4 regions of the Peribacillus sp. S4 genome follow, and region 3 is predicted to be linked to each of the others. Evidence: riboswitches for the same ligand, from Rfam matches in the RefSeq annotation. Region 3 holds a riboswitch; each other region holds the start of a gene.
What was found. Region 3 has a riboswitch for S-adenosylmethionine ahead of ACJ9PY_RS24855 (methionine ABC transporter ATP-binding protein). Riboswitches for the same ligand answer to the same signal wherever they lie in the genome.
Positions count from the first base shown of each region.

Region 1 (7,976 bases), 140 kb from region 3:
TTGATGAAGTCGAATTTGACTTTGACAAAAAATATGACTGAACAAGCTTAAAGTAAAAAAAGCCGGACAATATGTTTTATATTGTCCGGCTTTTCCTTGTTTTCTATAGGCTCATTATCAAAAGCCAGGAAGCTGATTCCTGGCTTTTTATTTTTATTAAATGGAAATTTATACAAATGTTATGGGGGGTGTTATATGATAATCGTAAACTCGGCTAAATTGCATGTACGGAACGACTGGAGGGCTTTTACTATTTTAAAGGGAAAGGGAAGGTGCACAGCTGATGACCTTATTGACTCATTTAAAAGTATTGGACTTTTCAACGTTACTGCCAGGCCCATTTGCCACTTTGATGCTAGCGGATTTAGGAGCGGATGTTTTGAAGGTGGAGAGGCCGGGGACAAAGGATTCATGGGGTGTGAATCAATATCTTAACAGATCGAAGAAGTCGATCACACTGGATTTAAAACAATCCGAGTCTATCGAATCCGTAAGAAACCTAGTGACGGAATACGATATCGTCATTGAACAATTCCGTCCAGGTGTCATGGAACGTCTGGGACTGGGGTATGGGGCATTAAAATCGATCAACCCGAAGCTGATTTACTGTTCCATCACGGGCTATGGCCAGACTGGTCCCTATAAAGAACGGCCGGGACATGATATCAATTATATTTCGATAGCAGGCTTATCAGGCTATTCCGGTACGAAAAAGGACGGTCCGGCAAAAAACGGAACCCAAATAGCAGATCTTGCCGGAGGCTCATTGCATGCTGTCATCGGAATATTATCTGCAGTCATTCACAGGGAAAGAACAGGATTCGGCCAAGCCATCGACATCAGCATGACCGACTGCAGTTTTGCCTTGAATGCCATATCCGCACCTCTGAATTTACAAGGTGGCCTTGAACTTGAACCAGAAAAACTGATGCTGAACGGAGGGTCTTTTTATGACTTTTACGAAACGAAAGATGGACGCTATTTTTCGGTAGGCAGCCTTGAGCCCCCTTTTCGAAAAGCATTATGTGAAGCGATCGGTGCACCCGAATTATATGAGCTGAGCATGAAAAGCGATGAAGAAAGCGGAATCAGGTTTAAAACGGCCGTCCGGCTGGCTTTCCTTGAAAGAGATTTTCATGAATGGCAGGAGTTATTCGCTGAATTCGAGGCCTGCGCAGAACCAGTGCTGACTTTCACCGAAGCGGCCGAGCATCCCCAATTGAAGGAGAGGGGAATGATCGTCGAGGTTCCTGACGGAAAAGGGAATGTCCAGAGGCAAATCGCCTGCCCGATCAAAACATCGGTTTTCACCCCTGGATATAAACATGCAGGCTTGGAGCCAGGACAAAACAACGCAGAAATCCTTCGCACCCCCAATCGCTAAATAAAGATGTAAAGGCTATCGCTTTTCCGAGTTTTTTGGAAGGTGATAGCCTGTTTTTTTTGAATGCCGGAAAAAGCAGGGGGAGGGTCGATATGATCGTTCGAAGTTCGAAGGTCGAAGTGAAGCGGAAGGAGAATAATTATCCTCTTATCATTTGTGGAAAGCAACATATTACCACTGTGAAAATTTACTAGTTATAACCAGTGTGGGCAGGGTATCAGAGTAGCATCCTGGTAAGGAGGGGGTTAGTTAAATATGTTTGGTCTCTCTGATATCATTAAATTTCTATTTTCCTTTTTTTTGATCATGCCGATCGTTACGCTGATACATTTGAGCGGGCATATTTTCTTTGTTACGCTCTTTGGGGGATCAGAAAAGAAAATCTTGATCGGTTGTGGCAATAAACTTTTCGCCTTTCGGAACATAGAGGTGAGGAAATATTATTTTTGGAATGGGACTTGCGAGTTCAAGGGATTGAAACATGATAATCGATTGACGAATACGCTGATATATTTAGGGGGGGCTATCTTTAATTTAGTCAGCATGCTGATCATATATAGCTTAGTGTATCAGAATATCCTGGACAGCTCGGTGATCTGGTATCAATTCATCTATTTTTCTTTCTACGTTATGTTTTTCTCCTTGTTTCCGATGTATTTCTCGGACGGATCGCCTAGTGATGGGAAGGCTGCGGAATTGGCCTTGAGGAACAAGCTGGAAGATAGGGTGACGGATGATATATTCGTGAAGAAAATGGAGGAGGAGGAGGATGATAGCTGCAAGTAAAAAGGGAACGTCCAGATGGTCGTTCTTTTTTTTGTTTGCTTTCAGTTTTAGGGTTATAAGAATAAACCTAATCGGCACGCTTATATTGAAGCCGATTAGGTTGTTTGAATCCCGTAAATAAGTTTTAAAGTCTCCGTAAAATAATCATTCCCATACTTCTTTTGCTATATCAACGACGAATTTCAGCTTTTCCCATTGCTGTGCTTCGGTTAGCTTGTTGCCGTGATGGGTGGAGGCGAAGCCGCATTGAGGGCTTAAGCATAATTGTTCGAGCGGAACGAAGTGCGATGCTTCTTTAATGCGTGCCTTAACAGCTTCCTTGTCCTCGATTTCTCCATTTTTTGAAGTGACGGCACCCAGTACGACCCGTGCACCGCCATTTGGAATGTATTCCAATGGTTTGAAATCCCCTGAGCGTTGATCATCATATTCCAAGAAGAATCCATCCACTTTTTCTTTTGCCAATAAAGTTGGGGCGATACGGGCATAGCTTCCTTCAAACGCCCATGTCGACTGGTAGTTTCCGCGACATAGATGGGTAGTGACGATAAGGTCTTCTGGTTTGCCTTCCAATGCTCCGTTAATGACCCGAAGTGCAAGATCAATTAATTGTTCCCTCGTATATTTTCCATCTTTGAACTGGAAATCCGGAGCTGAAAGTCTGGCAATATATACATCATCCAATTGAAGATAACGCACACCTGCTTCATAAAAGGCTTTCAAAGCATGCTGATAGGCGTTGATGATATCATTTGCATAGTCTTCAATATCAGGGTAGACGTCTTCATTATGAATGCCTGCAGCAAATAATTGATTCGGACTGGGGATTGTTTGCTTGGCAACGGCACGTCCGTTCACGATTTTGTTCAATTCAATGAAATCACGAATGAAGGGATGTTCAGGGTTGAATGAAACCTTCCCGGTATTGCGAACATTATATCTCTCTGTTTCGACACCATCGAATGTGAGGCCTTTTTCAGTTACATATCCCTCGATGCCATTTAAATGTTCGAGGAAGTCAAAGTGCCACCATGTTCGTCTGAATTCACCGTCCGTAACGGCCTCTAAACCAACTTCGATTTGTTTATCGACGATCCGATTGATTTCTTCAGTTTCAATTTCACGAAGCCTCTCAGCTGAAATGGTACCTTCCTTAAAGTCCTTCCTGGCAATATGTAAACGTTCCGGTCTTAATAAACTTCCGACGTGGTCCGCCCTGAATGGTGCTTTCGTTAATGTGATTGACATGTTGATTCCTTCTTTCCTTTTAAAAATATAGGCTCTTTTCGTAAAGATTGTTGTTTTTAAACGAAACTATTTAAGGTTGATTGGAGCGGAAGTGCGAGACTCCTGCGGGAGCAGCGGGAGAGGTGAGACCCCACAGGCGTTTACGCCGAGGAGGCTCACCGCCCGCCCCGCGGAAAGCGAGCATCTTGAGGGGAAATCAACCACAACCCACTACCTGGTAAATAGCAACAAAGTATGTGAAAACAGCCAAAATAAAAAACCTCTTCTTAAAAATAAGAAGAGGTGTTGGCAACAAAGCTATATACTCTTCTTATCTTCAAGTTTTTACACTTCTGGAATTAGCACAGTACAAGATCGGTCTGTTGCTGAGGCATCAAAGGGCCAGTCCCTCCACCTCTCTGGATAAGAGTTGTCTATTAAATTAACTATGACTATACAGGTAGTTTTTATGAAGGTCAAGGGGTGGAGCTGGAATATTTCGAATATACCGTTTATTATCCGGGCTGGAATGTTAACGGCATCAGGGAATCCGGCATATGCTTTGAGTGGGGAGGGAATGCAAGGATGAGTCCATTCAAAAATGGCATACCGATTACGGTAACTGAAGCCATGATAGAGAGAATCATAAAAATGAAATCATCTGATCAGGATATTAAAGTCGAAATTACGCCAAAGCATATTGTGCTTTCCGGAACGATGGAAGTGAAAAAAATGCTGTTTAAGAAAAACGTAGCTTTCCGGATTACATTAAAACCGGTTCATGTGGAAAAAAGAACGATTTCATTTGAATTAGTCGAAATGGAACCAATTGACAGGGATTTCATCAACAAAAGGATATTTAACAGACCGCCATTTTTTGAATATGAAAAAAGAACGATCAAAATGAATGTTAATGCTTGGAGCATCGTGAGAAAAATTCCAATTGGCACAATTAAATCGTATGAACTCGTCGAAGGTGCATTGAAAATGAAACTCTCTTTATGATTCAAGGGGATATTTTACATATATCCTTTGCCGCAATCTATAAAGGGTGTGAAAGGTATGATAGTGTTAAGGTTACATGGTTCATGAAAAAATGTGTTTGATAAATCAAGTTCTTTAAAATATACTAAATGACTTGAAGTTTTGAGTTTTTCTGGGAATGAGGAGGATGATGATGGATCAGAAGATTTTGCCTGCTTCAGCAAGCATGAAGGATTTTGAAAGATTTCTAGAAAGTTCCTATGAAATAGGTGTGTTTCTTGATTTGCATATCTCACAATTGAAAAATGTAAGTATGATGGCAAAGCAGCATAATAAGAAAATGATTTATCATGTCGATTTGATCCATGGCATAAGAAGTGATGAGTACGCGACAGAATTCATTTGTCAGGAATATAACCCCTATGGGCTGATTTCGACTAAATCAAGCGTTATATTGAAGGCGAAGCAAAAGGGGGTCATTGCCATCCAGCGAATCTTTTTAATAGACTCACATGCGCTTGAGAAAAGTTATAAGCTGGTGCAGAAAACCAAGCCGGATTATATCGAAGTATTGCCGGGCGCCATGCCATGGATGATAAAAGAAGTGAAGGAACGATTGCAGACACCGATTTTTGCAGGCGGCCTCATACGTACTTCGGATGAAGTCCTGAATGCCCTTGATGCCGGCGCCTCGTCAATCACCACTTCAAAAACTGAATTATGGGATATCGTCTAATAGGGAAAAATTGAAAAAAATTACAGAATAATAGATTAATTTTTCACAAAATATTGACAGCGTTTTCATAACCTAGTATATTTTACAGTACAAGTTAATATATGTGACGGAGACTAGGAGATTCACAACAGATCTATTCATAATTTTTTTTATGAATATAGTTCTGCTGTGGATCTCCTTTTATTTGTTGGCAAGGTTTAAAAAATTATCAGGGGAGGGGTTTTATCATGACTCCATTTTGGGGAGAAGTGTTAGGCACGATGATTTTAGTTTTATTCGGAGCAGGTATTGGGGCAGGTTCATCCTTAAAGGGTTCTTATGCAAAAGATGCCGGCTGGATCGTTATCACGATTGCGTGGGGATTGGCGGTTACCATGGGTGTTTTTGCAGTGGGTTCCATAAGCGGGGCGCATTTAAACCCGGCGGTCACAGTAGGTTTTGCCATTATTGGAGAATTTCCATGGAGTGATGTGCCCGGTTACATCGTTGCCCAGATGATTGGCGCGATACTCGGCGCAACTCTAGTATTCCTGCACTATTTGCCACACTGGAAAGCTACGGATGATCCAGGGGCGAAGCTTGGTGTATTCGCGACTTCACCTGCAATCCCGCACACATTTTCAAATCTATTAAGTGAGATGATTGGAACTTTCATCCTTATTCTTGGTCTATTATTTATAGGGGCCAATAATTTTACAGAGGGTCTAAACCCATTCGCAGTCGGGTTATTGATTGTCGTGATCGGGATGTCACTTGGGGGAACAACAGGATACGCCATTAACCCGGCCCGCGACCTGGGGCCGCGCATCGCTCACTTTTTGCTGCCGATACCTGGTAAAGGAAATTCCAACTGGGGCTATTCATGGATTCCGGTCATTGGACCGATTGTAGGGGGTTCACTTGGTGCCGTTTGTTATAAAGCATTCTTCATGGGGGAAATAACGGCAGGATTTTGGTCTGTTATGGGTGCAAGCCTGGTACTATTGATAGTAGCCTATGCTTTTGGTAAAAAACAGTCACATGAATTGGATAGCAGAAATATCGCTAGTTAATTAAAAGGAGGGGCATACACAATGGAAAAATACATTTTATCATTAGATCAAGGAACAACAAGTTCGAGGGCGATTTTATTTAATGAAAAGGGGGAAATCGTCCATTCCTCCCAAAAGGAATTCACACAGCATTTCCCTAAACCAGGCTGGGTTGAGCATAACGCCAATGAGATTTGGGGGTCGATCCTGGCGGTGATCGCCGGTGTACTATCTGAATCCAGTGTAAAGCCAGAGCAAATTGCCGGTATCGGGATCACCAACCAGCGTGAAACGGCAGTCGTTTGGGATAAGGAAACAGGTACGCCTGTCTATAATGCGATTGTATGGCAGTCCAGGCAAACAAGTGGAATCTGTGATGAGTTGAAGGAAAAGGGACTTAATGATTTATTCCGGGATAAAACGGGATTGTTGATAGATGCCTATTTTTCCGGAACGAAAGTGAAGTGGATCCTCGATAATGTGGAAGGGGCACGGCAAAAGGCGGATGAAGGCAAGCTGTTATTCGGTACCATCGATACTTGGCTGATCTGGAAGCTATCAGGAGGCAAGGCTCATGTAACGGACTATTCCAATGCATCCCGGACATTGATGTACAATATCCATGAACTGAAATGGGATGAAGAACTGCTTGAGATATTGACTGTACCAAAGTCGATGCTGCCGGAAGTGAGGCCTTCCTCTGAGGAATATGCACGTACGATCGAATATCATTTCTTCGGCCAATCGATTCCGATCGCCGGGGCAGCCGGTGATCAGCAGGCAGCATTATTCGGCCAAGCCTGCTTTAATGAAGGAATGGCTAAAAATACGTATGGAACAGGCTGTTTCATGCTCATGAATACAGGAACCAAGGCTGTCAGCTCCGAACACGGACTATTGACGACCCTTGCTTGGGGCTTGAATGGGAAGGTCGAATATGCACTGGAAGGCAGTATATTCGTAGCTGGCTCCGCCATCCAATGGCTGCGCGATGGCCTGCGGATGCTGCATGATGCCAAGGACAGTGAGGACTATGCAAAACGGGTGGAAAGTACGGATGGAGTATATGTGGTACCAGCTTTCGTAGGACTTGGAACTCCATATTGGGACAGCGAAGTGCGGGGAGCCGTTTTTGGTTTGACGCGCGGCACATCAAAAGAACATTTCATTCGCGCCACACTTGAATCACTTGCGTATCAAACGAAGGATGTCCTTGATGCAATGGAGGCGGATTCAGGAATCGAGCTACAAACATTAAGAGTGGATGGCGGGGCAGTCAAGAATGACTTCTTGATGCAATTCCAGGGCGACTTATTACGTGTGCCCGTCGAGAGGCCGACCATAAACGAAACTACTGCATTAGGTGCTGCATACCTAGCCGGCCTTGCTGTCGGGTATTGGAAGGATCAAGAAGAAATCTCCCGGCAATGGGCGGTGGACAAAACCTTTGAACCATCCATGGAAGAGCAAGAAAGTGAAAAATTATATGAAGGCTGGAAGAAAGCCGTACATGCCGCTATGGCATTTAAATAAAAAACAACATGAATTCTTTCTCAAATGAGCTGGAGTATGCTATAATGAAATCAAGTTAATAACTCGGCCGGAGAACAGGAGAGACCATGAATGCGTTATCGTTAATTCGATAATGTGCATTTATGGTCTCTTTTTTTGTTTTTAACGGCAGATTAGGGATATTAATATCTATATAACTTATGCGAACAAATGAACCAATTGAATATAATGACCGAATTCACGGTAAACGCAGAATTCACGAGTAAACCGTGAGAATTCACGAGTAAACCGTGTAAATTCACGAGTAAATGGAGCG
Region 1 covers NZ_CP175708.1:5,026,643-5,034,618, reverse strand. The annotation lists gene ACJ9PY_RS24150 (amino acid permease) at 1-41, shown strand, start outside; gene ACJ9PY_RS24145 (CaiB/BaiF CoA transferase family protein) at 284-1,384, shown strand; gene ACJ9PY_RS24140 (hypothetical protein) at 1,640-2,170, shown strand; gene ACJ9PY_RS24135 (5-methyltetrahydropteroyltriglutamate--homocysteine S-methyltransferase) at 2,315-3,418, opposite strand; SAM riboswitch class I at 3,726-3,827, opposite strand; gene ACJ9PY_RS24130 (hypothetical protein) at 3,881-4,402, shown strand; gene ACJ9PY_RS24125 (glycerol-3-phosphate responsive antiterminator) at 4,569-5,117, shown strand; gene ACJ9PY_RS24120 (MIP/aquaporin family protein) at 5,345-6,169, shown strand; gene glpK (glycerol kinase GlpK) at 6,191-7,681, shown strand.
Region 1: it holds a riboswitch for S-adenosylmethionine, as region 3 does, so the genes downstream of both, ACJ9PY_RS24135 (5-methyltetrahydropteroyltriglutamate--homocysteine S-methyltransferase) here and ACJ9PY_RS24855 (methionine ABC transporter ATP-binding protein) in region 3, are expected to answer to the same signal.

Region 2 (7,976 bases), 970 kb from region 3:
CAATCGTTGGAGAGAGCATTGCTGCTGAGGACCATTCTTCCCTAGTCAGTGTCAAAGACGGGGATGATTTGGAAATCCTTGAAATTACCGATACAGATAGCAAAGTTGTCGAGGAGCTAACTGATTTGGATGAAACACGCCGTCAGCGCGGGACTATAGTCGATGTGACAATCATCAGTGACTACCTAAGAAATAATCATTTGCGATTATTGGATACACCGGGGTTCAATGGGGAACAAAGCGTGGAATCCGATTTCCAAGGCTATTTACATGGCAGTGATGGCCTGATGTTCGTTCTTGACGCCCGGGCTCCTTTCACCGGCAGCGAAAGGGATCTGTTATTGGAAATTCAAATGATGGCGCCTAAACTGCCGATCCATTTCCTATTAAATAAAATGGATACGATATACAGTGATCAGGTCGCAGTCCGGATGGAAGACGAAACATGGGATAAAGTGAATGCATATTTCCCGAATGCGAAAGTGTTCGCTTTCTCCAAACATTATGACAGCAGGCAGCAATTGAAGGACCTTTCAGCCTTCCTTCAATCGAATTATCAAGATGATAATTGGAAGGAAAGAAGATCTGAAAAAATCCTGGCATTCATTCGTAAAACTTTATCTTATCTATTAGAAAAACGGACAGCCAATGAGCGGAAATGCGAGCATTCCATCTCTTGGAATGAGCAGATGGAAGTCAAACTGAATGGAGCGGTCAATCAACTGGCTGATCTGGAAAAAGAAAAAAGTGAAAATATCATAAGGTCGTATCGTTCGCTTAAGGACGAAGTGAAAAGTCAGCTTTATTCAAAAATTCCTGAATTACTGAGGGATTGCTCTAAATCGTTAACGGAAAGCAGTGATTTCAGTCAGGTCCATGTACAGTTAAACCAGGAAATGAATGAGCGGATTCAAAACTTCATTTCTGACAAGATCATGCCTCAATATTACCGTTCTCTTCAAGACTGGATTGCCAGTTCCCAAATGGAGTTCTCACAAAGCCAACAGTTCATGGATGAGATGAGTGCCGGATTCAATGAATTATACAAAGAAGAACGGATTACACTGGCAGGTGACTTCAGGGTATTGGATGACTGGCGCCGTGATGCCGACCGGATGACAAGCAGTATCCGCATCGAAAACGTTAATATCCTTTTGCGCAGGACTCCATCACAATTGCTGCTTAAAGGAGCAGGTAAGCTATTTGGGGCGATACCGCAAAATAAGGCCAATATGTACAATCGTTACAAGAAATACCTGGAAAGTGAAGATTACCTGGATGTTGCTGAAATGATCACGGAACGTTTCCTAACCCAATTTGGATTGTTTGAAAAATCATTGGATCGGGACATCTCACTTTTCTATCGCAGTTCATTTGCCTTACTTCAAAAAACGATAGAGCAGACTCAGACTGAAATAAAAGACTACCAGGCTGCATTGGAGCATATGAAAGAAAATCCTGAGGTTTACCGTGATCCGATCACGTTGTTCGAAGTGAAATTAAGGCAGTTGGAGAGGCTTGAAAAAATCGAGAAAAAGCGTCTAGCCCAGCTCCAAAGAAAATAAAAATAACAGGAAACATTTCAAATATTCAAAAATCTATTGACTTTACGACTATATCCCTATAAAGTGATAATTACGAAAACGTAACACAATATATCTCTTATCAAGAGTGGCGGAGGGACTGGCCCTAAGATGCCCAGCAACCGTTCCATTAGGAATTGGTGCTAAATCCTGCAAAACAGAAATGTTTTGACAGATAAGAGAGGGACAAGTCTGCAAAACAGCCGATTAAACCTCTCTATATTAGAGAGGTTTTTATTTTGGGATTTACACCGACTTAACTGATAAGAATAATTAGAAAACATGGAGGGGAACAAGATGAGAAGGTCTATTAAAGGGATATTCATTTCTGCCATCGCTTCGGCTTTGCTTTTAACGGGTTGCTCTGCAGGGCAGAGTTCCACAGAATCGAAGAAAGAAGAAAAAGTATCATTTGAAAATGTCCCGGAGAGATTTGCTGATGGCGATGGAGCCAAAATCAAAGTGATCCGTAAAATTGGCGGTGATGATCATACTGCCCAATACCTGGCGGGGGCGAAAGAAGAAGGAGAAGCACTGGGGTTTCAGGTCGATACGTACACAGCCAATGGTGATACGGCTAAATTCCATGATGCGATAGCACAGGCTTTGGAGGAAGATTACGACGGCTATATCATTTCACATGGTGATGATGCCGCAACTGTAAATGACGTTCAGAAGTTGGTTGATGCAGGTAAAAGCGTTGTCACATTCGATTCAATAAGCGATCTATCTAAAATAGAGGGCGTGACATTAACTTCACAAGATGATGAAGTGCTGGCAACATTGGCTTTCGATAAACTGATAAAAGAACAGAAAGGTGAAGCGGCAATTGCATATCTTTGGGTGGATGGTTTTCCTCCAATGGTAAGAAGAAATGCAGTCTATCAGGAAAAACTAAAAGAAAATCCAGGGATTAAAGAAGTCGAAAGATTCGGAGTGGCATCCGCTGATACTTCGGTTCAGACACAAAATGCTGTAGCCGCAATGCTGAATAAATACCCTAAAGGCAAATTGGATGCCATTTTCGCAACATGGGATGCCTTTGCCATCGGTGCAGCCCGGGCGATTAAAGAAGCGGGCCGCGATGAAGTGAAGATATATGGAATTGATGTTTCGAATGCAGATCTCCAGGAAATCCAATCGGCTGATAGCTCTTGGTCCTACACGGCAGCAGTCGATCCCAAGTTGATCGGTGCAGTGAATATGAGGATATTGGCTAAAAAATTAGCGGGTGAAGAAACACCGCAAACATATGATTTGGAGGCATCACTCATTTCGCAAAAGCAAATCCAAGCTTCAAAAGAAGCGGTAAACATGGCAAACCTGTCTGATATTGTCGATGGCTGGGGTGTATCGACGGAATTTGAAGAAGATTGGATGAAGGTTTTGAAAGATCATTATAAAAAATAAAAAGAGACACTCTCTTTCCAGCGAAGGGAGTGTCTGTTCTATAAGGGGGAATGGACATGGGCAAGCAACTAGAAATGAAGATGATTTCGATTGAATTTCCGGGGGTGAAGGCGCTAAGTGATGTTGATTTTTCCTTACAATCAGGAACAGCCCACGCATTGGTCGGTGCAAACGGAGCAGGGAAATCGACGTTAATGAAAGTTTTATCGGGAGCCCATGTTCATTATTCAGGTGACATTTTTATTGATGGGATGAAGCGGGATATCCGCTCGCCAAAAGCTGCTCAGGAACAGGGCATTCAAATAGTTCATCAGGAAGTGGATACCGCCCTCATCCCTTATTTAACAGTTGGGGAAAATGTAATGTTGAATGATATGGTCCAAAACATGGGAAAAAAACAAAGGGTACATTGGAAAGAACTGCACAACAAAGCCACTTCTATTCTTGAAGATATGAAAATTCATGTCCCTTCGAAAAAGTTGGTTAGAGACCTGACCTTGGCTGAAAAACAGATGGTCCTGATAGCAAGAGCCGTTTCGACAGAATGCAAATTCCTGATTCTCGACGAGCCAACTGCTCCGTTAAGTCATACGGAGACGACAGAACTTTTTCGAATTGTAAATGAGTTAAAGCAAAAAGGCGTGGCAATCATTTTCATTTCACATCGTCTGCCTGAGATTTTTGAAATCTGTGAGGAAATTACGATCATGAGGAATGGGGAGCGTGTCACTTGTCGAAAAATCGAGGACATAACCCGTACCGAAGTGGTAGAGAACATGCTCGGGAAAACCATGGATGAACAGTTTCCTGAAGTGAATGCTTCGATTGGAGACGTAATTCTGGAAGTGAACGGATTGTCAGATGCCGAGAAAGTTAAGAATGTCAGTCTGAATATTAAAGCAGGAGAGATAATCGGCTTGGCTGGGCTGGTCGGGGCTGGGAAAACGGAGCTGTGTAAAACCCTTTTCGGTCATACGTCCATCACAGCGGGTGAAGTCATACTGAATGGTCGAAAGCTTTCTCTGAAATCACCGCATGAAGCAGTAAAAAGCGGGCTGGCACTTGTACCTGAGGAACGCAGGAAAGAAGGGGTCCTTGTACAGGAATCAGTCTCGGCAAACTTGACTGCAGCCAGTCTCGGCAAATTCTGCAAAACATTCAGTGTCGTCGATCGTAAGGCGGAAAAGGAAAAGGCGAAGGAAATGATCGCAAGTCTCGGCATTAAAACACCTTCAGGGGAAGTGAAGGTCGAAAACCTATCCGGTGGTAACCAGCAAAAAGTTGCGATTGGAAAATGGCTTATGGCAGATGCGGATGTATACATATTCGATGAACCAACGAAAGGGGTCGATGTCGGAGCCAAGAAGGATATATTCGAATTGATTGCAAAGCTTGCAAGGAATGGAAAAGCGATCATTTATGCATCCTCCGAGCTTACCGAAATCATTGGCATTACCAACCGGACCTATGTGTTATATGATGGGAGCACTGTCATCGAATTAGAAACAAGCAAAACGAATGAAGAAGAACTACTATTCTATTCAACAGGAGGTAAATAGGATGAGCATACCCATTCCTGTTACACAGACAGCGAAAGCGAAGAAAAAGGTGGAACTATTCGACTTTTTCTATAAATACGGCACAATATTGACGATTATCATTCTGATTGGAATTTTCGCCGTATCCAATCCATCTTTCATCCAAACGTCTAACCTGATAAACATCCTGCGTTCCATTTCAATCGTGACCATCATTGCGATCGGCATTACGATATCACTGACCGTGGATGGCTTCGACCTTTCCGTCGGCTCCGTCGCATCATTGGCCAATGCCATCGTCATCTCGATGTTTGTCTGGTTTTCCCAGGATACATTCATCGCCATATTAGCTGCGGTAGGTGCCTCGCTTTTCGTAGGGGCTTTGAATTCATTCATGATCGTTAAATTGAGAATTCCCGACATGCTGATGACATTGGCTACCATGTTCATTATTCAGGGAATTGCCCTTACTTATACAAAAGGGGCCACGGTTTCGCAAAATATGGTCATGCTAGACGGGACATTCGCAACAGGACTGATCAGCCCGTTTTTCGCCAAAATTGGCCAGGTACCGTGGATAATCCTGATCATGGCCGTCATTGTGATAGCGACCCATATCTTTTTGACTTATACGAAGCACGGTCGTTATATGTACATTATTGGGGGAAATAAGGAAGCGGCGAGACTTTCCGGGATATCGGTTAATAAATACAAAATCCTTGCCTATCTGCTTTCGGCTCTATTTGCTGCAATCGGGGGGATTGTCCTTGCTTCAAGGGTCATGACATCGGAAATCAATTCAGGGTCACCCTATTTAATGGATGCCGTCGCGGCAGCCTTCATTGGTTCCTCCGTTTTGGGAGCGGGAAAACCTAATGCCTTTGGAACCTTCATCGGTGCAGTCCTGATCGGAATCCTTCAAAATGGACTTATCATGATGTCCGTTCCGTATTATGCGATGGATATCGTCAAAGGAACTGTGCTGGCCCTTGCGCTCGCGGTAACCTATTATAAGCAAAAACATTAAAAAGAATTCGTTACGTTACTCTACAGAAATCCAAAAATATGAAAAAATCCTGTTGTAATGCAACAGGATTTTTCCTTTTTAAAAAGGGATGGGTTAAGGAGATCATCATCATTTTACTTACGCTAAAATGGTGGCAGGAGCACTTTTTGAACCCTCATTGTCGGAGTATAAAGATTGACCGCAATTGTAATTTTTATAGGAACCTTATTTACCTTTTAATAAGATTGATAATGATCTATTGTAAAGTATGAACATTCATATCATATACTTATCTAAAGGAGAGTGTAAATTTATGCGCGAAACCTGTGTTCCGGCAGGTGTGAAACCGAATGAAACTGGCTTTGGATATACGCTGTCCTTGATAGGCGGCAAATATAAAATGATCATAATGTATTGGCTGTCTGAAAATAAGGTCATGCGTCATAATCAACTGAAGCGAAGTATCGGTACCATTTCCTTTAAAACGCTAAGCATCATGTTAAAAGAGTTGGAGGCAGACGGCCTTATCATACGCAAGGAATTTCCCCAAATACCTCCAAAAGTAGAATATTCATTATCTGATCGTGGTCTATCTCTCATCCCATTGTTAAATATGATGTGCGAGTGGGGAGAGAAAAACAGTTTGCCAGCTCAGGATACTAAACAGCCGGAGGTGTAGCTATTTTGATAAATCAAAAGAAGTATTTCCCTGACAAGGAAATACTTTTTTAATGAACTGCCTATTATAGGTTATCGACAAAATTCAAATAATCTTGTGCGCTTTTTTCCAATTCGCTCACGGCTGGCTCATTTTCAGCACCATAAAACGCAAAGAATGAACGATAATCTGCATTGCAGTATAGGAAGGTAGTTTCAAAGGGAGATAATAAATGTTCAAGTGTATAGCGATATCTTCCTTCTTCACTATAATCCTCTTCGTTAATTCCGGCAGATACAGCTAAAGCCGCTTTGCGATTCTTTAATTTATCGCCTCCATTTGAACCATAAGCCCAACCATAAGTAAAAACATCGTCAAGCCATCTTTTTAGGAGAGGCGGACAATTAAACCAATAAAAAGGGAACTGTAAAACAAGATTACTATGCGATTCGATTAATTGCTGTTCTTTTTCCGCATTAATGTTTCCGTCAGGGTAAACCTTATACAATTCGTGTACTGTATACCTCTCCGGATATTTCCTTAGCGAATCTACCCATCGCTTATTTATGACGGATGTTTCCAGACTGGGGTGTGCTACGATAACAAGAGTTTTCAAAGATTTCTCCTCCTTAACTATTATTTATTTTAAGTATAAAGTGCACTCTGCAAGTGCGTAAGTATGCACTTTTAGTATAGGTACTTACCTAAAGGAGAGTGTTAAATCAGGTTTAACTAAAAAAACGATCTGTAAATTCCAATATGAAGAAGATGTTAATAGGGGAATCTTAAAAGGTCAGATAGTCACTTTTATATAGGAGGGATATGTACGGCTTGAATTAGCCAAAATTGACTTACATCAGTGGGGGAAGAAGGCTTTAAACAAAAGCGCCTGGAATGGGAATTTGTAAGAGATGTGATTGATTCCTTTTTAGATTGGGGGAAATAAGGAAGCGGCTAGACTTTCCGGGATATCAGTTAATACGTATCTGATTTCAGCTCTATTTGCTGCAATCGGGGGAATTGTCCTTGCATTAAGGGGCATGACATCGGAAATCAATTCAGGATCCCGCTATTGATGCCGTCGCAGCAGCCTTCATTGGTTCCTCCGTTTTAGGAGCGGGAAAACCGAATGCCTTTGGAGGCTTCAGCGGTGCAGTCCTGAGCGGATTCCTTATCATGGATGCGATTGATATCATCAAAGGAACAGTTCTTGCCCTAGCGCTCGCGGTAACCTATTACAAGCTAAAACACTAAAGTTTTACGAAAAATTAAGGAGAAAGAGGAAGAGGGTTCTTTTTAACCCTCTTTCCAATACACTCACTATATTTTGTTTTTATAAATGACTTTGCTAACATCGTGTCTTACTGTTTTGTGACCTTCTTTCATTCCTTTCCCCATGGCAATAAGCATAACATCTAAATACCTATCGGAAATGTTTAAGGCTGACTTTAATTGTTCGGAGTCATACCCGGACATTGTAATGGTTTCTATACCTGCCTCGTTCGCCAATAAAACTAACGACATTGACGCCAGGCTTGCGTCTCTTATTAATTCAACCTTTAAATCTTCTTTTGATTTATTTAGATAATAATTGATTGCCGCGTTTGTTAGATAATCTCTTACAGATGCGTCAAAATAACCTTTTTGAAATTCATCCTCATGTATCATTATGATATTTTCTTTTTCAAATGCTTGATAATCACCTAGTATAACAATCAGTACTGAGGCTTCAATTACCTGTTGTTGATTAAAAGCGATGGGCAGTAACAAATTCTTTAAAT
Region 2 covers NZ_CP175708.1:553,614-561,589, forward strand. The annotation lists gene ACJ9PY_RS02685 (GTPase domain-containing protein) at 1-1,565, shown strand, start outside; SAM riboswitch class I at 1,660-1,765, shown strand; gene ACJ9PY_RS02690 (sugar ABC transporter substrate-binding protein) at 1,881-2,993, shown strand; gene ACJ9PY_RS02695 (sugar ABC transporter ATP-binding protein) at 3,050-4,552, shown strand; gene ACJ9PY_RS02700 (ABC transporter permease) at 4,554-5,558, shown strand; gene ACJ9PY_RS02705 (winged helix-turn-helix transcriptional regulator) at 5,851-6,216, shown strand; gene ACJ9PY_RS02710 (NAD(P)H-dependent oxidoreductase) at 6,281-6,811, opposite strand; partial or broken gene ACJ9PY_RS02715 (ABC transporter permease) at 7,128-7,449, shown strand; gene ACJ9PY_RS02720 (nitroreductase family protein) at 7,516-7,976, opposite strand, start outside.
Region 2: it holds a riboswitch for S-adenosylmethionine, as region 3 does, so the genes downstream of both, ACJ9PY_RS02690 (sugar ABC transporter substrate-binding protein) here and ACJ9PY_RS24855 (methionine ABC transporter ATP-binding protein) in region 3, are expected to answer to the same signal.

Region 3 (7,976 bases):
TGAATTAATGGCGTAATCCGACCCCTTCCGGAAGCTGTCATGCTTCCGGCGGGTTTACTATCTTAAACACATAGGAGGAAATAACATGTCAAATCAAACTACAGATAACCTCATTAAAGGCGGGGCCTTCTTAATAGAAGATATTACGTATGATCAAGTGTTTACACCGGAAGATTATTCTGATGAGCATAAAATGATTGCCAAAACTTCCGAGGAATTCGTAGTGAATGAAATTCTGCCGCAGGTTGAACATTTAGAAAACCATGAGTTTGACCGTTCCGTTAAATTACTGAAGCATGCAGGTGAAATCGGTTTACTTGGTGCTGATGTCCCTGAGGAATACAGCGGATTGGGTCTCGATAAAATCAGTTCGGCATTGATTACGGAAAAAATGGCACTTGCAGGCGGTTTCGGAATTACGCATGGTGCACATGTAGGTATCGGCTCTTTGCCAATCGTATTATTCGGGAATGAAGACCAAAAGAAAAAATACCTTCCTTTACTAGCAACGGGTGAGAAGATTGCTGCGTATGCCTTAACGGAACCAAGCTCAGGTTCAGATGCCTTGGGAGCAAAAACGACAGCGAAATTGAATGCAGAAGGAACACACTATATTTTAAATGGTGAAAAACAATGGATTACAAATGCAGGTTTTGCAGATGTCTTCTGTGTATACGCCAAAATCGACGGCGAACAATTCTCCGCTTTCATTGTTGAGCGTGATTATAAAGGCGTATCAACTGGGGCTGAAGAAAAGAAAATGGGGATCAAAAGCTCATCTACACGTACTTTAATCCTCGAAGATGTCCATGTACCAGTCGAAAACCTTTTGGGTGTAGCCGGAAAAGGTCATATCATCGCTTTCAATATCCTGAATATCGGCCGCTATAAATTAGGCGTCGGTGCTGTCGGCGGATCTAAACGTGCCCTTGAGATTACAGCTGCTTATACGAATCAACGTCAACAGTTCAAAACGAAAATTTCCGATTTTAACTTGACGAAAGAAAAACTTGCAACAATGGCAGCTAAAATTTATGCAGCAGAAAGTTCTGTATATCGTACGGTTGGCCTTTATGATCAAAGACAAAGCAAATTGACGGATGAGCAAGTGAAAGATGGGAAATCAATGGCGGCTGCAATCGCTGAGTATGCCATCGAATGTTCATTGAATAAATTCTTTGCTTCCGAAGTATTGGATTACGTTACGGACGAAGGCGTACAGCTTCATGGCGGTTACGGTTTCATGCAGGAGTATGAAATTGAAAAAGCATATCGCGATTCCCGTATTAACCGAATATTTGAAGGTACAAATGAAATCAATAGATTGCTTGTCCCGGGAACATTCCTAAAGAAAGCACTTAAAGGGGAGTTGCCGCTACTTCAAAAAGCTCAAGGCCTGCAAGAGGAATTAATGATGATGATGCCGGAAGAACCTGGCGATGAGCCACTGGCACAAGAAAAAATGCTTGTTAGGAACGCTAAGAAAATCGGTATTCTGGCAGCTGGGCTTGCGGCACAGAAATACGGAAAAAATCTTGATCAAGAACAAGAAATCCTCTCCAACATTGCTGATATCGCATCCCTTGCCTATGCAGCTGAATCCGTGGTATTGCGTACGGAAAAAGCAATTGCAGCTACAGGTCTTGAGAAGAACAAACAAAAAGTGCTTTACACTGAAATCTTCGTTCAGGAAGCTTTCAATGAAATAGAACAGCATGCAAAGGAAACGTTAATTGCGGTGGAAACAGGCGATACTCTTCGCATCATGCTTTCGTCGCTCCGTAAGCTGACAAGACACACTCCGATCAATGTCATTGCGAAAAAACGCGAAGCATCCGTCAAAGTAATCGAAACGGAAAAATATGCTCTTTAAGCAATGAGTCAGAATCCGTAAAGGGAATGCCCGTAAAGGCATTCCCTTTATTTCCTTTGATGAAATCGCATTGGAAATTCAAAAGACATTTCGTTGTATTGCGTGGTAAAAACGGGTATTCTATTGATAGGTGGTGAAATGATGGGCTTAACATTATATTGGTACCCAAAATGCGGTACATGCCGTAATGCGAAGAAGTGGCTGGATAATCATGAACTGCAATATGAAGCGATCCATATAGCGGATAATCCCCCTTCGCGAACTGAAATAGAACAACTATATAAAAACAGCAATTTGGAGTTGAAGAAGTTTTTCAATACTAGCGGTCAAAAATATCGGGAGCTGGGCTTAAAGGATAAGCTGAAAGAAGCTTCTGAAGCAGAGATGCTTGATATATTGTCCACAGATGGAATGCTTCTGAAAAGGCCGATTGTTACGGATGGCACCAAAGTGACGGTAGGATTCAAAGAAGAGCAATTCGAACAGGTTTGGAACTGAAATTTCACAAAATATTTGGTTAATTCCTTACTTAAACAAACAATCTACCTTATAATGGAATAGATAAAATAAGATGTACATATGGAGGGTTAATTATGACAACAACACCAAAAGAACTTCGTTACACTAAAGAACATGAATGGGTCAAAACGGAAGATGGAACAGTGCGCATTGGAATTACGGCATTCGCACAGTCCGAGCTAGGGGACATCGTATTCGTTGAGCTTCCGGAAATCGGCGATGAATTGAAAGCGAACGAACCATTTGGAAGCGTTGAATCCGTTAAGACCGTTTCTGAACTTTATGCACCTATCAGTGGCAAGGTTGTTGAAGTGAACGAAGATTTAAGTGACAACCCTGAATATGTAAATGAGTCTCCTTATGAAAAGGCATGGATGGTCGTGCTTGAACCATCTAATAGCAGTGATATTGAAAACTTGATGAGCGCTGAAGAGTATGAGAGTTTAATCAACGGTTAAAAAGAAACGAGAGGGGGGACTGAAAAGGCCTGCTCTCTTTTTCATTTGTACAGTGGGTGAGTTGCGCACATAATTCGTGAGATGGAGTGATGACATGGAGTGGGGCGAATTCGATAAAGTGATCATTGTAGAAGGCAGTTCCGATAAAAGAAAAGTTGCCTCCGTTTTAAATGAAGATGTGGAAATAAGATGTACGAATGGGACCATATCATTAACTAAGCTGGATGAATTAGTGGATGAATTGATGGACCGTGATGTTTATCTCCTTTTTGACGCAGATGAATCAGGAGAAAAGCTGCGGAAGCAGTTCCGAAGGGAAATGCCGGAAGCGAACCACCTGTATATTAATAAAATGTACAAAGAAGTGGAGAGCTCACCCGAACATCATATCGCAACTGTGCTCCTATCTGCCAATATGAATGTGAAAATGAAATTTTTAAGTCAAAGGGTGAACGACTAATTGATGCAGGAATGGAAAGAAGAAGAGTGTAAGCTTGCTGTTGAAAATGGGGAAACTTTTTGCTTATATTTATATACACCTTTATGCGGAACCTGTCAGGTGGCCTCCAAGATGCTGACGATATCCTTGGAGCTTTTCCCCGAATTGAAGGCAGGCAAAATGAATATGAACTATATCCAAGCAATTGCCGAATCATATGAAATCGAAAGTGTTCCTTGCTTATTGCTTTTCAAAGAAGGGCAGCTGCACAAAAAAATATATGCCTTTCAATCCGTTCCTAATTTGTACGGATTGCTTAAGGAAATCAGTTAGGAAACCAATCAGAACCGCGGTTGGTTTTCTTTGTTGCTGACATTTGAATGAGAGCAGGAAATAAACAAAGAATATTCTAACAATTCATTGACTGATTTAATCTAAAATGCTATATTTTGAATTAAGTAATGGCAGAATTTAATAGTTCTTATCAAGAGTGGCGGAGGGACTGGCCCGACGAAGCCCGGCAACCGGTATAAATTTTTATATACGGTGCTAATTCCAGCAGAGTGTTGGCTCTGGTAGATGAGGTGTGTTCTTGAAACCTCTTCTTATAGAAGTGGTTTTTTTGTTTATAAAAAGCCAGATTTCATATAAATCCAACTAAATCCATAGAAAAAAGGTGAAATTATATGTCAGAGAAAAAGTTGCGTTTCGAAACATTGAGTGTTCATGGCGGTCTGCAAGCTGATGAAACAGGTGTCCGTGCCGTTCCTATCTACCAAAGCAATGCATACTTGTTCAAGGACACCGACCATGCAGCAAATTTATTTGGCCTGAAGGAGAATGGCTATATATATTCACGGCTTCATAATCCCACGGTCAGCGTTTTTGAGGAAAGAATGGCCTTATTGGAAGGCGGTATCGGCGGATTGGCAACGGCAAGCGGAATGGCTGCCATCTCACTTTCAATCCTGAATATTGCTGCTGCAGGGGATGAGATTGTTTCAGCCTCTACATTATATGGCGGTACGTATAACCTTTTCGAAAACACTCTTCCTAAATATGGGATCAAAGTGAAGTTCGTTTCTCCCGATGACCCTGAGAATTTCAAAAGGGCGATTACACCAAGAACTAAAGCCATTTTTGCTGAAACGATCGGAAATCCAAGTTTGAGGGTGCTCGATATTGAAGCGGTAGCGGAAATCGCCCACGAAGCCGGCATACCTTTAATCATTGATAATACCTTCGCGACACCGTATCTTTGCAGACCAATTGATTTTGGAGCGGATATTGTCATCCATTCCGCTACAAAATGGCTTCTTGGAAATGGAACGACGCTAGGCGGTGTCATCGTGGATGGAGGGAAATTCGATTGGAACTCGCCGAACTATCCTGGCTTCACGGAGCCTGACCCAAGTTACGACGGTCTGGTATACGCCGAGGCAGTTGGCCCTGCCGCATTCATAACGAAAGCCCGGGTCCAGTTACTACGTGATTTGGGCCCTGCGCTAAGTGCCCAAAGTGCATTCCAGTTTACGCTTGGACTTGAAACGCTGCATGTAAGGATGAAAGAGCATCTATCAAACACCAAGTCTGTCATCCAATATTTAAAAAACCATCCTGCCGTGACCTGGGTTTCACATCCTGGTGATGAGGATCATCCCGATAAAGCCCTTGCGGATAAATATTTGCCAAAGGGAGCTGGAGCTGTCGTGACATTTGGGATTCAAGGTAATCGCGAAGCTGGGGCAAAACTTATCAATTCGGTGGAATTATGGTCCCATGTGGCGAATGTAGGGGATGCGAAGAGCTTGATCATCCACCCAGCAAGTACGACCCATCAACAATTGAATGAGGCGGGTCTTGCGAAAGCGGGTGTAGGTGCCGATCAAGTCCGTTTATCGATTGGGATTGAAAATGTAGACGACTTAATAGAAGATTTGGAGCAGGCAATTGAAAAGGCGACGAAAATCGTCTCCTTGACTTCCAAAACGCTTTAAGCAAAGTTCCTGTTCATTCTTGTACTAGAAATAATATACATTGCGCTCCTTTTTTATCTATGATAAAATTTCTCCATACTAAAGAACTTAATGATGTACAAATATTCTATATATTAGCTCTTATCAAGAGAGGTGGAGGGATGTGCCCGATGAAACCCGGCAACCGACAAGGAGATTTCCTTGGAAAGGTGCCAATTCACACAAAGTTTAATCACTTTGGAAGATGAGAGGAAGGCCTGTTTCTTCACCTGCCTTTCTGCTCATGCAGAAAGGTTTTTTCTATTTTAATTGGGAAAACTTTTACATGATAGGAGAAACAGACTAATAATGTAGAGAAATCAACTAAGTTCATAGGTTTTATTGGATAAAAGAGGTGAGGGTTAATGATTACATTGACGAAAGTCAGTAAGCTGTTCCGAACAGGAAAAGGAAACAGTGAGACGATCAAGGCTGTAAATAATGTGAATGTTGAAATAAATAAAGGCGAGATTTTCGGGATCATCGGTTACAGTGGAGCGGGGAAAAGTACTTTGATCAGAATGCTCAATGGATTGGAAACACCGACAGAGGGATCCGTTGTGGTGGCTGAAAAGGAAATTTCAAAAATTAAAGGGGCTCAGCTCCGTAAGGCCCGTCAAGAAATCAGCATGATTTTCCAGCATTTCAATCTATTATGGTCAAGGACCGTTCAGGAGAATATATCTTTCCCGTTGGAAATTGCAGGTATTTCTAAACCTGAACGCACCAAGCGTGTGAACGAATTGATCAAGTTAGTCGGACTTGAAGGCAGGGAAAAGGCCTATCCTTCGCAATTAAGCGGAGGGCAAAAGCAAAGGGTGGGAATAGCCAGGGCTCTGGCAAATGACCCTAAAGTGCTGCTGTGTGATGAAGCGACTTCTGCATTGGATCCGCAGACTACCGACTCCATACTCGAATTGCTTGTTGACATCAATCAGCGTTTGGGATTGACGATCGTCTTGATTACGCATGAAATGCATGTAATACGTAAAATCTGCCATCGCGTCGCCGTGATGGAAAGCGGGCAGGTTGTTGAACAGGGTCCTGTCCTGGATGTCTTCAAGAATCCTAAAGAACAAATGACGAAGCGTTTCGTGCAACAGGTAACGGAACCGGAAGAAACGAAAGAAACGATGGACCATTTGCTCGAACGCTATCCAGCAGGCAAAGTGATTCAATTGACCTTTGTAGGTGATCATGCAGAAAGCCCATTGATCACCAAGCTTGTACGTAACTTCGAGTTGGATGTCAATATCGTTCAAGGTAAGATATCCCAAACAAGAAGCGGTTCATATGGAACATTGTTTATCCATCTAGATGGCAAAGAGGATGAAATGCTCCGCGCAATCGAATTCATTAGAGCACAGCAGGTAGGCGTGGAGGTGATTACTCATGCTTGAAGAATTATTGCCGAATGTTGATTGGGAAGACATCATTGAAGCTACGAAAGAAACGCTTTACATGACAAGCGTCTCTGTAGTGGCAACCTTTTTTATAGGCATAATACTAGGATTGATCCTTTTCCTGACAGGAAAGGGTAATATGTGGCAAAACCGGGCTGTTAACGGAGTCATGAGTGCTGTCGTCAATATATTCCGTTCCATTCCATTTCTTATTTTGATCGTGCTGCTCATTCCTTTCACTAAAGCGCTTGTCGGTTCCATGATCGGTGAGAATGCTGCACTGCCGGCACTTATTATCGGTGCTGCCCCATTTTATGCGCGTATGGTTGAAATCGGCCTTCGTGAAATCGATAAAGGTGTAATTGAAGCCGCTAAATCGATGGGGGCAAAAACGAGCACGATCATTTGGAAGGTCCTTCTTCCAGAGTCGATGCCTGCCCTTATTTCCGGGATTACGGTAACATCGATTGCATTGGTTGGATATACCGCAATGGCCGGGGTCATCGGCGCTGGGGGGCTTGGTAATCTAGCCTATTTGGACGGCTATCAAAGAAATCAAAATGACGTTACGCTTGTAGCGACAATCGTTATTCTAATTATCGTCTTCATAATTCAAATTATTGGAGATGTGATTACATCTAAATTGGACAAAAGATAAAGGGAGATGAATAGGATGAAAAAGTTTTTAGGATTTGCATTAATCTTAGTGTTATCTATCGCTTTGGCTGCTTGTGGAAGTGAAAAGGATAAAAGCGGCAGCGATACGGATAAAGAATCGAAGAAATTAGTTGTAGGAGCATCCAATGTTCCTCATGCAGAAATCCTTGAGGAAGCTAAACCGCTTCTTAAAGAAAAAGGAATCGATTTGGAAATTGAAACGTTCCAGGACTATGTTTTACCGAATAAGGCGTTGAATGATAAGGAATTGGATGCTAACTACTTTCAACACATTCCATATTTAGAGGGGCAAATTAAAGAAAATGGATATGACTTCGTCAATGCTGGCGGAATCCATATCGAGCCGATTGCTCTATATTCACAAAAATATAAAAGCATTGATAAACTTCCGGAAGGCGCAACAATTATTATGAGCAGCTCTGTTGCTGATCATGGACGCGCTTTATCCCTTTTGGAAAAGAATGGCCTGATCACTTTGAAAGAAGGCATCGATAAAACGACGGCTACAACGAAAGACATCGTTGAAAATAAGAAAAACCTTAAATTCGATGCAGATTATGAAGCGGCCCTGCTTCCTAAAATTTATGAGAG
Region 3 covers NZ_CP175708.1:5,163,174-5,171,149, reverse strand. The annotation lists gene ACJ9PY_RS24890 (acetyl-CoA C-acetyltransferase) at 1-16, shown strand, start outside; gene ACJ9PY_RS24885 (acyl-CoA dehydrogenase family protein) at 86-1,873, shown strand; gene ACJ9PY_RS24880 (arsenate reductase family protein) at 2,015-2,371, shown strand; gene gcvH (glycine cleavage system protein GcvH) at 2,467-2,850, shown strand; gene ACJ9PY_RS24870 (toprim domain-containing protein) at 2,945-3,310, shown strand; gene ACJ9PY_RS24865 (thioredoxin family protein) at 3,314-3,622, shown strand; SAM riboswitch class I at 3,768-3,875, shown strand; gene ACJ9PY_RS24860 (O-acetylhomoserine aminocarboxypropyltransferase/cysteine synthase family protein) at 3,976-5,286, shown strand; SAM riboswitch class I at 5,404-5,516, shown strand; gene ACJ9PY_RS24855 (methionine ABC transporter ATP-binding protein) at 5,670-6,704, shown strand; gene ACJ9PY_RS24850 (methionine ABC transporter permease) at 6,697-7,365, shown strand; gene ACJ9PY_RS24845 (MetQ/NlpA family ABC transporter substrate-binding protein) at 7,381-7,976, shown strand, end outside.

Region 4 (7,976 bases), 1.8 Mb from region 3:
GTTCCATGGGATGATTTGGCCGACAACACCAACAGCCTCGTGTTTCGTGTAGTTAAAGTAATTTCCGCTTACCGGGATGGTCTGTCCAACAATCTTGGTGGACCAGCCAGCAAAATATCTCATATGTTCAATTGCTAAAGGAATGTCGGCATTTGTAGTTTCACTGATTGGTTTCCCATTATCCAACGTTTCCAATTGAGCAAGTTCAGTTTTATTTTCTTCCATTAAATCGGCTAGTTTATACATCAGTCTACTGCGTGCAGCTGCGCTCATTCTTGACCAAGGACCTTCATCGAATGCTTTGCGTGCAGCTTTGACGGCTAAGTCGATATCTTCTTTATCAGCTTCATAAACATCGGCAAGTTTTTGTCCTGTAGCAGGATTAGGAGTGGAGAAGGTTTTTTTTGAAGCACTTTCTACAAACTGACCATTAATATAGAGCTTTTTTGGTCCTGTTAAAAATTTTTGCAGCTTTCCACTTACTTCTAACGTTAGATTTGTCATTAATTACCCTCCTGAATAAAATGTTTATCTTGGGCAAAACATGATGACTTATTGTTAACGCTATGATTGCCAATTTTTATGATAAATGAAAAAAAGGGAATATTCAATCTATAACATTCGACAGAATATCCAAGATTTCTTCATCTATTAAAAAAATGTAGTATTATTTTGTCAAGACATGTGTAATTACTATAGCAAAAATGAAAGTTAATAGTTAAAATGAAAAAGGATAAAATAACAAGAAGGTCTAAAGTTCTTCAGGAGGAATATATGGGAAATAATGCGAAAATGATATCGCAGCGTAAGTTACTTGGTGTTGCGGGTCTTGGATGGATGTTCGATGCACTTGATGTCGGTATGCTTTCTTTCATCATTGTTGCATTAAAGCAGGATTGGAACTTAACCAGTGAGCAGGTTGGCTGGATTGGGAGCATAAACTCCATAGGAATGGCTGTTGGCGCCGTATTCTTTGGTGCGATGGCCGACAGGGTCGGACGAAAGAATGTCTTTATCATTACTTTATTATTGTTTTCGATCGCAAGTGGCCTGTCTGCAGCAGTCAGTACACTCAGCCTGTTCTTGATATTGCGTTTTTTGATTGGAATGGGACTTGGGGGAGAACTTCCGGTTGCCTCGACATTGGTCTCTGAAAGTGTTGAAGCGAGTAAAAGGGGAAGGGTTGTCGTCCTTCTTGAAAGCTTTTGGGCGGTTGGCTGGATTTTGGCAGCACTCATATCCTATTTCATCATACCGGCTTATGGTTGGCGGGTTGCATTATTATTGAGCGCAGCTCCAGCTTTATATGCGCTGTATCTACGCTTGAAACTGCCGGATTCACCAAAGTATACGGAACTTGAAAAAAAGCAAAGACCATCTGTATTAAGCAATATGAAAAGTGTCTGGAAAAAGGATTACTCCCGTCAGACCCTTGTATTGTGGATTCTATGGTTTTGCGTGGTCTTTTCCTATTATGGGATGTTTTTATGGCTGCCAAGTGTGATGGTCCTTAAAGGCTTCAGCATGATTCAAAGCTTTGAATATGTTTTGATCATGACGCTTGCACAGCTTCCGGGTTATTTTTCAGCTGCATGGCTGATAGAGAAGATGGGACGTAAATTCGTTTTGATCACATACTTAATTGGAACGGCCGTCAGTGCCTTTTTCTTTGGATCGGCAGAGGGGCTGGCACTGCTGATAGCTTCCGGAATGTTCCTCTCTTTCTTCAACCTAGGGGCATGGGGGGCACTTTATGCGTATACACCTGAACAGTATCCAACATCAGTTCGCGGTACAGGGGCTGGGTTAGCTGCAGGGATCGGGAGGATTGGCGGTGTTCTGGGACCTTTGCTTGTAGGGTATTTAGTTGCCGCAGACACCCCGATTTCTTCGATTTTCACCATTTTTACAATTGCTATTTTAGTCGGGGCAGTTGCCGTGGCTTTTGGGAAGGAAACAAAGAATACCGTTTTGACATAAACAAAGGATGTGGACTGCATGCAGTCCCCATCCTTTTGTTATTTAAAGTCTTTTATTATTTTTAAAAGGGATTCGGAGGCAGTCTTCGGATTATCTGCATTCATGATGGCCGATACGACTGCGGTACCTGATAGTCCGCTATCAGAAAGAGCGGAAATGTTATCGGCAGTGATACCCCCGATGGCTACTGCGGGAATGGATACGCCGCGGCAAATTTCCCCCAGATCCTCAAGTGCCATTAAGGTTGCATCTTGTTTGGTCTTGGTGGGGAAAACGGAACCGACTCCGATATAATCCGCTCCATTTCGTTCGGCTTCGAGAGCTTCTTCAAGAGTGGAGACAGATACACCGACAATCATATCTACAGGAACCATTTTTTTGACGACAGGCAGTGGAAGGTCATCTTGCCCAATATGAATTCCGTCCGCTCCAACCGCAAGTGCTATATCCACCCGGTCATTGATGATAAGGGGAATGGAAAGCTCATTCAATAACTGTTTTAATGCAGATGCTTTTTCATAAAAGGAGAGGGAGGAATTGTTTTTCTCTCTAAGTTGTACGATCGAGACTCCTCCTGAAACCGATTGTGCAATGATTTTGGTCAATTCTTCTATTGCTATGGACTCTTCCGTAACTAAATACAGGCTTAAATCAATTTGGGACTTCTTCACTTATTTTCACCTCATGCATCCAGATTTCCTTATCCATTCTTGATATGGCATCGATTAATCGCACACGGAAAGTACCTGCTCCTTCATCCTTTTGAAGGGTTGAGGCTGCCAGTTCCCCTGATATGCTCATTGTTGAGATACCGGCAATTGCGGCAGAATAGAAATCATCGGTGACTCCGGAAAAAGTTCCGATAAGAGCAGTGGACATGCAACCGGTACCTGTAACATTAGTTAAAAGGAGGTTCCCGTTATCGATGATGGACGTATGCTTTCCATCGCTGACCGCATCCTTAGCTCCGCTGACCACGATGATGCAATTCAGTTCATTTGCCGCTCGTGCAGCCAGCTCTGCATTGCTAATCGCAAGTTCCCCCGAATCCACCCCGCGTGTAACGGTATCCCCACCCATCAATGACAGGATTTCACTCGCATTTCCGCGAATGATTTGGAAAGTAACCTTACTTAGGAGCTCTTTGACTTGCTCTGAACGATAGGAGGTGGCACCAACTCCCACCGGGTCCAAAATGACCGGGATGTCCAGGGCATTTGCCGTTTTACCGGCAATCTCCATTGCTTCCAAGGCTTTATCATCGATCGTTCCGAAATTCAGGACCAATGCATCTGCTAATTTGACCATATCCGCCACTTCTCTTGGGCTCGATGTCATTACTGGTGAACCTCCGATGGCAAGGGTGGCATTTGCACAGTCATTGACCGTAACAAAGTTGGTGATTTGGTGAACGAGTGGTTTCCTTTCTCTTACCTTCATAAATAAATCGGCTGAAGAAACCTTCATAACAAGTCACTCCGTTCTTTTTTTGAATATGAATGAAAATGATGGACAGGTCCATGACCTTTACCGATTGAAAAGCTATTGCGTATCGCTTCGGAAATATAGGTCTTGGCATGTTCGATCGACACTTGCAATGGCAGTCCATTTGCCAGGTTAGATGTAATGGCGGATGATAGGGTACAGCCCGTACCATGAGTGTTTTTTGTATGAATGCGCTCTCCCTTGATCCAGTGGAAGTCAGTCCCATCATAAAAAAGATCATTTGGATTTCCTGCTGCATGGCCGCCTTTAAGTAAAACGGCTTTGGAACCCATTTCTTGTATCGAAATGCATGCCCTGTAGAAATCTTGTTTCGTCCGAATCGGGAAGCCAGTAAGTACTTCCGCTTCTGGTACATTGGGTGTTACAAGATTTGCAAGCGGAAGCAATTCCATTTTTAAGGCAGAGATGGCCTTTTCGTCGAGCAAATGATGGCCGCTTTTGGAAATCATGACAGGGTCAAGGATAACGATGGCAGGCATGAAGGTTTTAAGGGACGCAGCGACCGTTTCCACGATTTCTTTTGATCCAAGCATGCCTATTTTTACTGCATCGACAGGAATATCTTCAAAGATAGCTGCAATTTGATCCGATATGATAGCTGTTTCAATGGGCTGTACAGAACGGACTTCCATTGTGTTTTGGGCAGTTACGGCTGTGATGGCAGACATTCCAAATACACCATGTGCAGAAAACGTTTTTAAATCCGCTTGTATTCCAGCACCGCCCCCTGAATCAGAGCCTGCGATCGTTAATGCTGTTTTCATAAAAAAACCCCTTCATATAATTATTTTTTAGCAGTATTTTAAGTAATATGAAAGCTAAAATCGCCCCTGCGAATGAACTGAACATAAAAGCCGGTAAAAAACCAAAAAGAGCAGCTTTTTCTCCCAATAGGAGGGTGGCAAGCGGATAACAGGCCAGGGAACCGAGAAAGCCGGTCCCGATCACTTCCCCTAAACAGGCGAATTTTAAGCTTTGTGTTTTTCGGTAAAGGATGGCGGCCAAAAGTGCACCAATCATGCTGCCGGGAAAGGCGAAAATTGAACCGGTACCAGACATGTTTCTAATGATGGAAACTAAAAAAGCTTGTGTCACCGCATATGCAGGCCCCAATAGAACCGCCGTCAGGACATTTGCCAGATGTTGAATAGGAAAGATTTTTGCAAATCCTGCAGGGATGAAAATAAATGAACTGGTAAGCGTCGTTAAAGCCGTGATCATGGCAGTCAATGTCAGTTTCTTGATAGGGTTCATCCTCATGTCAACCACCTACAGAGGCCAATCCTGCTCATTTTGAACCATGTCCCAGAATAAATATTCATATCGGGAAGTAACCAAAAAGTGCTTTTCTAATCTAAGAAGTTCCTTTTCAGGCATGCCTTCCGTCAATTCTTCCAACAAAGCGATCAGCCACTTGTGTGCTTCCCCGAATTCAGGAGATGAATAGGACCTTATCCAATCTGCGTAGCGATTGTTTTCCAGTGCTGCTCCATTTTGTTCTTTTAATAGCAAACCGATTTCATAATAATCCCAAGCGCAGGGAAGGAGACAGGCGATCAAGTCTGCCAAAGTTCCATGCTGAGCTGCATTTAGCATGTAACCTGTATAGGCTAGAGTGGTTGGAGTAGGTTCTGTATTTTCCAATTCCTTGGAGCTGATCCCGAATTCGGAAGCATAATGCCGATGAATATCCATTTCCACTTGAAGGGTTTCATTTAAAATACACGCAAATTTTGCCATGGTTTCGATGTTATGGGCTTTGATGACACCTAAAGCAAAGAGCTTGGAATAATCCATGAGATAGACATAGTCCTGCTTCAGGTAATAGGCAAATTTCTTTTCAGGAAGTGTGCCGTTTCCAATTGCCTGGACAAAGGGATGTGAATGGTTCCTTTTCCAAATCTCTTTTGCCCGTGCATGCAGTCTATCACTGAATGTTTCTAATTTTGTATTCTCCATTGTTCATCCTCCTATAGAATGGCTCCCTTTGCCTTTGTTAAATAAAAAACCCCGTTCCTGAATACGGAACGGGGTAGATGGATATAGTCTGTAAAATGGACGATATCATCCACTTCCCTCCGCCGGTATGAGCCGGTTCAGGTTCAAAGGGTCCGGAACTAATTCCATCTCAGTCTTAAAAAAGACTCCCCTAGTGGTGTGAATTGTATGTAATTACTGACATCATATCAGAAAGACAAGAAAATGCAACCCGTATTTGAAAGAGGAATCACTTTATGTCCAGGAAAAAAGGGAGAACCAGGTAATTGACTTTTGAAGATTATTAGGATAGAATCATTTCTACATCATTATATATTGAATTCTTATCCAGAGAGGTGGAGGGACTTGGCCCTAAGAAACCTCGGCAGCGGACCCGTTTAGGGAACTGTGCTAAATCCAACAAGCATATGCTTGGAAGATAAGAAGAGCCGAACGGACACTGTCAGCCTCTTCTTAAATTAGAAGGGGCTTTTATTTTTGGGAAATAACGTTTAGTGACATACTAGAAAAGGTATATATAATTTGGTGAAATCAAACAAGTTGATAAAGTTTAGCTAACTAGAATCAGGCACTAGGACGGAAAGGAGCCATTTACATGGCAGAATTATTTAAGAGGATTGAACAGAGGAAGGCAAAACTCATTGAAGAGCTATTGGCCAATGGAGTATACAAAACCTCTGATGAAAGGCACCTTTATGATGCCCCATTAAAAGTACTTGAAGATGAATATAAGATTGTTATAAATAGACCTAATAACGAGTCACCTTCTGAATGGATGACATAGTAATCGGAATACAATATTTGGGTTTTTGGATAAGGGATATGATGTAAGCATTCGCAGTCTACACTAGTGGATGCTTTTTTTGCGTTTATTAGAAAACGACACAAATTATACATAATTAAATAACAAAATAGGTGTTTTGTCACATTTGACCTATAAAATAACACATTTAATTTCTGGAAAATAGTTGATTTTAACTAGTGATTTCATTATGATAAAAGTGTAAAAATATTGAATAAATGGGAGGTGGCTATGATGCATTGCCGTAAGGTAACTATAGAAAAAGTAGAAGAGAAGAGACAGGAAATGATAAAGTTGGGAGCGATTTACGGCTTAACAAGTCTGCTGACTGTACAAGCCAGCCAAGAATTGGATACGCTATTGAATGCGTTAGCAAGTAAAAGAGATTCTGAATATTTTTCCCTTCAAGAAGCATATAGGTATTTTTAAATTAGCAATTCGACCTGTATTAATCTAAAAAAGCTACTGCTCAAGGCAATAGCTCTAAAGAATTATATTTAAATATCGACACGTTTACCTAGAATGATCAAATCCCGCTCAATGCCATCCATCTCGGCAACTTGAGGTAAATGTGCCCATTCTTCAAACCCGAATTTAGAAAAAAGCTTAAGGCTTGGTGTATTATGGGCGAAAATGAAACCCAATAAAGTCTTAACACCTAATTTTGGACTCAATTCAATTGCCTTTCGAATCGAAATTTGTCCAATTCCTTTTCCCCGGAAATAATCATCAATGTAAATGCTGATTTCGGCAGTGGAATTATATGCCGGTCGGCCATAAAAGGATTGAAAGCTCATCCATCCAGCGGTTTTCCCTTCTATAGTAATGATATATAGCGGTCTACTTTCTGAATGATGTTCCTCAAACCATTTAACCCTCGATTGGACGGATACAGGTTCCGTATCTGCCGTGACCATCCTTGAAGCAATTGTCGAATTATATATTTCAACAATTCTGGGTAGATCAGATAGTTCTGCCTCTCTAAACTCTATGTGTTCTTCCATGATTTAAACTCCTAACTATCATTTATTCAATCTCCAGAATGAAGGGTAATCCCGTTTTTGGTTTTAGGGACGTTGAATGAAACCCAATCCATTGAAAGTTTTATATTATCATACACTCTTTATTCTTTATCTGACAATTCTTTTTTATGTTAGTACTGCAGATTTTTTGGGTATGAAAAAGATTAAATACTTCTAGTAAATAGACAAGAGGAGAACCAAATGAAAAAATTGGCAGGTATATTGATTATCGTACTGGTTATATGTTTTGCTGCATATGAATTTCAGGCCTCGGAGTCGGAAGATGTGCAAAGGGTCATGGCTTTTGGAGATTCATTAACCTATGGAAAAGGGGATAAGGACGGGGAAGGATATATAGATGGCCTTGAAGATGAATTGAATAATCCCCAATCGGAGCAAAAAGTGAGTTTTTGGAATTACGGTATTAAAGGCCAGGAAACGGATGGGGTGATGAAACAGCTAGATGATTACCGAATTAAAACGAAACTTGATGAAGCCGATACTTTCATTGTTTTTATTGGAACGAATGACTTGATCAATAGTAATGGCGGGAACTTGGAGAAAATAAGTGACCGAAAAATCAATGAGGGTAAACGGGAATATATCAACCATCTGAAAAAGATTACATCAACACTGATAGAGGCAAACGATAAAGCGGATATTCTGGT
Region 4 covers NZ_CP175708.1:1,418,125-1,426,100, forward strand. The annotation lists gene ACJ9PY_RS06835 (aldehyde dehydrogenase family protein) at 1-504, opposite strand, end outside; gene ACJ9PY_RS06840 (MFS transporter) at 775-1,980, shown strand; gene thiE (thiamine phosphate synthase) at 2,019-2,651, opposite strand; gene thiM (hydroxyethylthiazole kinase) at 2,632-3,447, opposite strand; gene thiD (bifunctional hydroxymethylpyrimidine kinase/phosphomethylpyrimidine kinase) at 3,444-4,250, opposite strand; gene thiW (energy coupling factor transporter S component ThiW) at 4,219-4,740, opposite strand; gene tenA (thiaminase II) at 4,756-5,445, opposite strand; TPP riboswitch at 5,543-5,647, opposite strand; SAM riboswitch class I at 5,805-5,909, shown strand; gene ACJ9PY_RS06870 (Fur-regulated basic protein FbpA) at 6,080-6,268, shown strand; gene ACJ9PY_RS06875 (aspartyl-phosphate phosphatase Spo0E family protein) at 6,518-6,715, shown strand; gene ACJ9PY_RS06880 (GNAT family N-acetyltransferase) at 6,784-7,290, opposite strand; gene ACJ9PY_RS06885 (GDSL-type esterase/lipase family protein) at 7,510-7,976, shown strand, end outside.
Region 4: it holds a riboswitch for S-adenosylmethionine, as region 3 does, so the genes downstream of both, ACJ9PY_RS06870 (Fur-regulated basic protein FbpA) here and ACJ9PY_RS24855 (methionine ABC transporter ATP-binding protein) in region 3, are expected to answer to the same signal.